Regions from separate parts of the Pseudarthrobacter sp. TRD_SC_9 genome, predicted to be linked through region 1. Evidence: riboswitches for the same ligand, from Rfam matches in the RefSeq annotation. Region 1 holds a riboswitch; the other holds the start of a gene.
The links. Region 1 has a riboswitch for thiamine pyrophosphate ahead of ACWA13_RS16715 (ECF transporter S component). Riboswitches for the same ligand answer to the same signal wherever they lie in the genome.

Region 1 (4,095 bases):
GCTGCGAACTATCCCTTAAGCCGTTCGAGGTCCGCACCCTGCGCATCGCACGGGCCTGACCCGGCACGTCCGAACCGGGAAAATCACAGCCGCTGGCGGACCTCGCCGACGGCACGAGGATTCTGCGACTCCTCAGTTGCACATAGCGTGGAGGTGGTCATGAACAGCGTAACTATGGCTGTGGATATGGGCGGAACGAAGGTCGAGGCCGCTTTGGTGGACGCGCAGGGTGCGGTGTTGACGCGGAGCCGTCGGCGTGCGGCGACAGGCCCGGGCGCGGGACCTGCCGAGCTGCGGTCCGCGGTGCAGTCCGTTGTGGCGGGGGCGCTCAAGGCGCAACCGCCGGGGTACCTGCTCGAGGCGGTGGGAATCGGCAGTGCAGGCCCTATGGACAGCGTGGCGGAGACGGTGTCACCGTTGAATCTCCCCGTCCGAGACTTCCCGATCGTCTCGGTCGTGCGAGATGTCGTAGGAGAGACGCTTCCGGTCAGAATGGCGCTCGACGGTCTGTGCATTGCCTTGGCAGAGTCCCGCTTCGGTGCCGCGACGGGTGTCTCAACCAGTGTGTCGATGGTGGTCTCCACAGGAATCGGCGGCGGGATCGTGATCGGCGGAGCACCGCTCGTCGGCGAGCACGGCAATGCCGGGCACATTGGTCAACTCCGCGTTTCCAGCGAGGAATCTCCGGAGTGCGGGACGGTCGGCACCCTCGAGTCAGTTGCTTCAGGGCCGGCCTCGGTGGCGTGGGCGCAGATGCAAGGATGGACCGGCCAAAATGGCGAAGATCTGGCGCGCTGTGCCCGCTCCGGTGACAGACTGGCACGGGCAGCGATCGAACGATCGGCAAAGGCGGTTGGTCAGGCACTCGCAGGAGTCTGTGCGCTGCTGGACGTTGACCTCATCGTCATCGGCGGCGGGTTTTCCCATGTCTCTGACGACTATGTCGGCCTGGTCGAGGCGTATGCGCACCGCGCTGCCGTATTGCCCGCGGCGCAAACGGTGAAGGTCGTGCGGGCTGCGCTCGGCTCCGACGCCCCCCTTGTTGGTGCGTCCTTGCTTCGACCCTGACCATCTCATCGCGGGAACACCCCGACCAGGGAAGTACTGCAGAGCACGTGTTGTGGCCCCGGGGCATTGGCCAACAGGCTGTAGGGCAATTGCGGGCCACTCCGCAGCAAAGCCCGCATCTAACAATCGTTGGAGCCGGAGAAGCCTTTCGCCTCCGCCGCTCCCGCGGAGCGCCGGGTGTAAACTGGACCAGCCCATAAGGGTGGATTTATCACGACAGGGGAGCGCCGCCGTCGTACTCCGCAGTAATGCGAAGACGGATGGGCGCTGAGAGTGCGGGCTGCCGCAGACCCTCGAACCTGATCCGGTTAGTACCGGCGCAAGGGAGTCGAGTTCTCAGAGTTACCGGACAACGGGTTATTTGCCCGCCGGAATACTCTCCCCTCCTGTACCTCAGGAGGAAGAAATGACAACTGTAAGCACTAAGAAGACCGGCAAAAGCTGGCGCGTAGTGGACATAGTGGTGGCTGCGCTGATCGCGGTGACCGGTGGCGTGATTTTCTGGGCATGGTCCCAGGGCGCCGGCGTGGTGTCCGCACCGATGAACGCGGTGTACCCGCCGCTGACCGGCCTGATCGCCGGCGGCTGGATGATCCCGGCGGTGCTGGGAATGCTGATCATCCGCAAACCGGGCGCGGCGATTTTCTGCGAAACCGTCGCTGCCACCGGCGAACTGATTATGGGCTCGCAGTACGGTGTGACCGTGCTGATTTCCGGCCTGCTGCAGGGCCTGGGCGCCGAGCTGGTGTTCCTGTTCCTGGTGTACGGCCGCATGAGCAAAGGCCGTTTCCTGCACCAGAAGTACAACCTGACCGCCGCGCTGCTGGCCGGGGCGGCCGCCGGACTGTTCTGCGGCCTGAACGACTCCTTCATGCCCTGGGGCTGGAACATCCTCTACCCGGGCGCTGACAAGCTGGTGTACATCATCTTCTGCGCCATCTCCGGCGCCGTCATCGCCGGCGCGCTCTCCTGGGTAGCAACGCGCGGCTTGGCCAAAACCGGTGTGCTGAGTTCCTTCGCGTCCCGCAAGGCCGCTACGGAGCCCGTCTTCAACTGATGCCAACAGCCGACGACGGCGTCCGCCCCGCCGCCATCACCGCCCAGGGGTGGGGGTGGCGGCACGCCGGACGGACCACACCGGCCGTGGCCGGCCTCGACCTGGACATCCGCCCCGGCGAACGGGTGCTCCTGCTGGGCCCGTCCGGATCCGGCAAATCCACCCTGCTTCACGCCCTCGCCGGGGTGCTGGGCGATGAGGAGGACGATGCCGACGAATCCGGTTCCCTCCTGATCGACGGCGCCCCACCCCGGGACCAGCGTGGCCGAGCCGGTCTCATGCAGCAGGACCCGGAAACCCAGGTGGTGCTTTCGCGCCTGGCAGACGACGTCGCCTTCGGCGCCGAGAACCTGGCCGTCCCGCGCGACGAGATCTGGCGGCGCGTCCACGAAGCCCTGGAGGACGTAGGCCTGCGCGACTCTGGTTCAGGCTCTGCCGGGGGCGGGCTGGAACTGGACCACCCGACGTCGGCCCTGTCCGGCGGGCAGAAGCAGCGGCTTGCGCTCGCCGGCATCCTGGCCATGCGTCCCGGTCTGATCCTGCTGGATGAACCCACCGCTAACCTGGACCCCGCCGGTGTGCTGGAAGTCCGCGACGCCGTGGCCCGGTGCCTGGATAAAACCGGTGCCACGCTGGTGGTGGTGGAGCACCGCGTCGCCGTCTGGAAAGACGTGGTGGACCGGATTGTGGTGCTGCAACCTGGGAGTTCCTCGGGCTCCGGTGTGCTGTTCGACGGTCCGCCGGACCAGGTGCTGGGGCAGGCGCGCGAACTGCTGACGACGGCGGGAGTCTGGGTACCGGGGTATGTTCCGGTGACGCGCCCGCGGACTGAGCCCGCTGCCGCGACCATGCTGCTGGCCGCCGAAAACCTCGCAGTGTCCCGCGGAAGGGCCACCCGCCGGGGGCTACGTAAAGTACCGCCCCCAGCCGTCCAGACAGGGGTACAGGCAACGGTCCGCGCGGGGCAGGCACTGACCATCACCGGCCCCAACGGGTCTGGAAAATCAACGGTGGCGCTGACTCTTGGCGGGCTGTTGGAACCGGCTGGCGGGACTGTATCGGCCGGCGTCGAGCTTTCCCGTGGTGCCGGGATCGATCCGTACCGCTGGAAGGCCAAGGAACTGATTGCCCGGATCGGCACGGTCTTCCAGGAACCGGAGCACCAGTTTGTCACCAGCCGGGTGCTGGATGAACTGACCTTCGGCCCCCGCCACCTTGGCCATGGCGACGAACGCGTGGACGAGCTCCTGGAGCGGCTGCGGCTCACGCATCTGGTGGACGCCAACCCTTACACGCTCTCCGGCGGTGAGAAACGGCGGCTGTCCGTGGCCACCGTTTTGGCCGCGCACCCGCAGGTGCTGATCCTGGATGAACCCACGTTCGGCCAGGACGCCAATACCTGGACGGAGCTCGCGTCCCTGCTCTCCGAACTTCTCGACGCCGGCACGGCCGTGGTGTCCGTAACGCATGACGCCGAATTCAGCCACGCCCTGGGCGGAACGGAGTTGGGGCTGACATGAGGCAGGAACTGACGATCCGAAGCAGTCAACAGTCCGAAAAAGCGCTGCTGACCCGGAGCAATCCGCTGGCCAAGTTTGCCGCCGTCGTACTCATTTCGATGGTGCTGGCGCTATCCGTCGACTGGGTCTCCGCCTCGGTGGCGCTGCTGGCGGAACTTGCGGTGCTGCCGCTGGCCGGGCTGACGCTTGGCCTGCTGTGGCGCCGCGGCTGGCCCTTGATTATTGCCGCTGCGGTGGGCGGCTGGAGCACCTCGATCATCGCCGCTGATGCCGGGAGGGTACTGCTCGACGTCGGGATCTGGTCCATCAGCGAAGGCTCACTGGAGTTGGGGTTCGGGTTCTTGCTGCGCGGCCTGGCTATCGCGCTGCCGGCCGTCATCCTGATGAGCTGCACCGACCCAACAGACCTTGCCGACGCCCTCGCCCAGAAAGCCAGGCTGCCGCACCGCT
Region 2 (4,095 bases), 1.4 Mb from region 1:
AATCTGAGGGGAAACCTGAACGAGTAACCGAAGTTACTTGATGCCGGTGATCTTGACCTTGGTCAGTTCCTGACGGTGACCCTGGCGCTTCTTGTAACCGGTCTTGTTCTTGAACTTCTGGATGACGATCTTGGGACCACGGAGGTCTTCCAGGATCTCAGCCGTAACAGTCACCTTGGCCAGGTCCGCGGCAGCGGAAGTGACCTTGTCACCGTCCACCAGAAGCAGCGCGGGCAGCGAAATAGTGCTGCCGGCTCCACCGGGGACGCGGTTCATGGTAACGAAGTCTCCAACGGAAACCTTCTCTTGGCGGCCACCTGCGCGGACAATCGCGTACACTGGGGAACTCACTTCTCTCGACGTCATTACTAAATTTGCGTGCGGAACCTGGACTCAAAATGGTCGGTTCCCGCTGTGCCTCAACGCCGTGGATTCCCCGGGGGGACCCGTGAGCTATTACCTGGACTTGCCGATTGGCTGGTCCGGGGAGTCATAACCCAAGTGTTGGCGTAAGCACCGAAGATCCAGTTTACGCTAAATCTGGCTCCGGCCGCAAATGAGGCTGGTTCCGGGCTATACCGTACAAGTCGCTAAGCAATCACTGAGCAATACTGGACGAACATTCGGAACCTAACTATCTTACCCGTACGCACAGGACAATGTCCGCCAGGCTCAGGCAAACCGGCGCGGCGCGTCGAAGAAATCCACCTCGAACCGGCAGGACTGGGTAAAGGCAGCCAGCATGGCCGAGCGGTCGGCCGCAGATCCGTTCCTTCCCGCAGCGTCGGCGATGGCGATCGCCTGCCGGGTGGCTTCGGCGAAAGCTTCGTCCGCGTAGGTACGGAGCCAGTCTGCGTACGGATGCCCCACCGGTGAATCGGCCGCCAGGAACTGACCGTGGAGTCGCTCCCCCACTTCCGCATACAACCAGAAGCACGGCAGTACCGCTGCAACCAGGACCCCGTAGCTGCCCTCGGAGGAGGCCGCCAAAAGATGATCGACGTAGCTTTTGGTCACCGGTCCCTGGCCCGTGGGTGACGGGCGGCCAGCCAGCCAGGTCCTGTGCAGCTCCGATTCGACCTCAAGGCAGCTCAACGCCGAGCGCGCCCAGAACATTTGCTCCGCCTCGGTGGGTGCCAATGCGCTTGCCCGCGCCAACACCCTCGAGTAGCCGTTCAGGTACAAGGAGTCCTGGCTCAGGTAATACGCGAAGTGCTTCTCGGTCAGGCCACCGGACGCCAGTTCCCGGATGAAGTCCAGTGCGTAGATATCGTCCAGGTAAGGCTCCGCTTCACGCCGGAGCAGGTCTAAGAAACTGCCAGGCAGGTCAGTCCCCGTGCCGTCCGTACCCGCAGGGACAAGGTGGTGGAAGTGATGGACGGGGCCCTTTCCACTTCCGACGGCGAGGCTGCCGCCCCCTGCCAACGCGCCTTCCAGCCAGGGCTTGACCACCGCCAGCGCTTCCTCCCAGTTGCCGAGCCTCGCCATCACGGTGGCCATGGCGGAGGACAGCGAGCAACCCGTGCCGTGGCTGTTATTGGTGGCAATGCGGCGCCCCTGAAACTCCACGACCTCCGAGGACAGCAGCCCCGCACTGCTGACGAGGGCATCCGGGCAGGTACCGCCGTCGAGGTGTCCGCCCTTGACCAGGACCGTGGCACCGCTGACCTTGGATAGGCGTTTACCCTGCTCCAGTGCGCCCGCCCAGTCCGGTGCGGGCTCCTCCCCCAGGAGAATTGCCAGTTCCGGAAGGTTGGGCGTGATGAGGTCCGCAAGCGGCAGCAGCCTGATCAGCGCTTGCTCGGCCTGTTCCTTGAGCAGCCGGTCCCCGCTGGTGGCGACCATGACAGGATCCAGGACCACGACGGCGGGACGCACCTTCCGCAACCAGTCCCCGACCACCGTGATCACTTCTTCCTCACCCAGCATGCCGATCTTGACGGCATCAACAGTGATGTCCTCGCTGATGGCGTCCAACTGCTGCGCCAGGAAGGAGGCCGGCGGAACGTGGATGCCCCGGACGCCGCGCGTGTTCTGTGCCGTGAGTGCCGTGATGACGGCCATGCCGTAACCGCCACTGGCCGCGATGCTCTTCAGGTCAGCCTGGATCCCGGCGCCGCCGGATGGATCCGAACCCGCGATGGACAACACCCGGGGAATCGAATGCTTTGAGGGCTGGATGAACGTGCCATTGCTGGCTGTGCTGGTTGACGTTGCAGGCAGTACGAATGACGAAGTCACGTGGACATCCCTTCGCCGGTGCTAACCGGACAGGTTCAACGGGTCTTATCTCAGCCGGCTCCGATGCCTGGCACCCCGTGTCAGTACTACAGCCTAACGCAGACGAAAAAGGGCCCGGTCCCGCGGACTGCAACTTCCGGGACCGGACCCTTTACTCAATAAGCGCTAGAGCTCAGATGCCGGCACGCCCACGCCCAGGATGATCGGCTGGGAAGCATCAGGCTTGCTGGCCTGCGCAACCGCCGCGGAGACCGGAGCCTTCGCTTCATGGCTGTGTGAACCTGTGGCAGCGGGAGCCGGCGTGTGCTGCTCAACACTGGTCTCGTTCGCTGCACCCTGCGCACGGCTGGCGCTGCGGTTGCGGCGCGGACGGCGTGAGCGTGACGGGTCTGCTGCTTCGGGAGCGGCAGCCACTGCCGGAGCAACGGACACCCTACGGGCGCCAGTTGTCTCGGTCACCTTTTCGGCCGCAGGTTCACCCAGGTGGGCGAACGCTTCGGCGAGGCTGTCCAGCGTGAGCTTGGGCTGCGGCTGTTCCTCCTCCGCGTGGGCGACCGAAGGCAGCGCAACCTGCTCGCCGCCGAACGTCAAAACAGCAGCGGGAGCCGCGGCCGGAGGCTGGGGAGCGGTGGTTTCAGGTGCCCGTGTTTCGCGCACCGTTTCAACAGCAACCGGAGCAACTGCCGGAGCAGCGTGTTCTTGGTCATGCTGGTGGGCAGCATGTGCGGCGGCGGCGATGTTGGCAAGTGCTGCGCGGGTTGCCTCGGCTTTGGCGTGGCGCTCGGCGTCGATCGGTTCGGATTGAACGGTGTGCACCACGGCCGCCGGTGCTGCAACGTCAAGCTGCTGGCCGCCGCGTCCGCGACGGCGCTTACGTTCGCCCCGTGCAGGCTGCGCCTCAGTGCGGGGTGCCTCGGTGCGCTGGTTGTCGCTGCGGAACGCGTGGTGGTCAGCGGCCACTACATTGGCGCGGCGGTGCTCCACAGGTTCGTCGTGCGTGACTATACCGCGCCCTGCGCAGACCTCACACTGCTCGCCAAAGACTTCCAGCAGACCGGTGCCCATGCGCTTGCGCGTCATCTGGACCAGGCCCAGTGATGTCACCTCAGCGACCTGGTGCTTGGTGCGGTCGCGGCCCAGGCATTCCACCATGCGGCGGAGCACCAGGTCCCTGTTGGATTCCAGCACCATGTCGATGAAGTCGATCACGATGATTCCACCAATGTCGCGCAGGCGCAGCTGGCGGACCACTTCCTCGGCAGCTTCGAGGTTGTTCTTGGTGACTGTCTCTTCCAGGTTGCCGCCGCTGCCGGTGAACTTGCCGGTGTTGACGTCCACCACGGTCATGGCTTCGGTGCGGTCAATCACCAGCGAACCGCCCGAGGGCAGGAAGACCTTGCGGTCCAGTGCCTTGGCAATCTGCTCGTCGATCCGCCAGGCAGCGAAGATGTCCTGGTCCTGGGTCCACTTCTCAAGGCGGCCCACCAGGTCCGGCGCCACGTAGGTCACGTAGGCCTCGATGGTGTCCCAGGCCTCCTCGCCGGACACGATCAGCTTTGAGAAGTCCTCGTTGAAGACATCGCGGACAACCTTGATGGTGAGGTCAGGTTCTCCATACAGCAGCTCCGGGGCCAGGACCTTGGTGGACTTGGCCTGCCCTTCAATGCCCTCCCACTGCGCACGGAGGCGGTTGATGTCATGAGTCAGTTCCTCTTCCGAGGCACCCTCGGCAGCAGTCCGGACAATCACCCCGGCATTTTCGGGAAGGCGGTCCTTGAGGATCCGCTTGAGGCGGTTGCGTTCGACGTCGGGCAGCTTGCGTGAGATGCCCGTCATGGATCCACCGGGTACGTA

Region 2: linked by a shared signal. The riboswitch ahead of ACWA13_RS10180 (bifunctional hydroxymethylpyrimidine kinase/phosphomethylpyrimidine kinase) and the one ahead of ACWA13_RS16715 (ECF transporter S component) in region 1 are both predicted to bind thiamine pyrophosphate.

What each region holds. Positions count from the first base shown of each region.
Region 1 covers NZ_CM143956.1:3,561,926-3,566,020, reverse strand. Annotated here, with positions in the region: gene ACWA13_RS16725 (alpha-mannosidase) at 1-59, shown strand, start outside; gene ACWA13_RS16720 (ROK family protein) at 160-1,068, shown strand; TPP riboswitch at 1,277-1,412, shown strand; gene ACWA13_RS16715 (ECF transporter S component) at 1,475-2,125, shown strand; gene ACWA13_RS16710 (ABC transporter ATP-binding protein) at 2,125-3,645, shown strand; gene ACWA13_RS16705 (energy-coupling factor transporter transmembrane component T family protein) at 3,642-4,095, shown strand, end outside.
Region 2 covers NZ_CM143956.1:2,178,997-2,183,091, forward strand. Annotated here, with positions in the region: gene rplU (50S ribosomal protein L21) at 34-339, opposite strand; gene ACWA13_RS10180 (bifunctional hydroxymethylpyrimidine kinase/phosphomethylpyrimidine kinase) at 673-2,241, opposite strand; TPP riboswitch at 2,232-2,329, opposite strand; gene ACWA13_RS10185 (Rne/Rng family ribonuclease) at 2,407-4,095, opposite strand, start outside.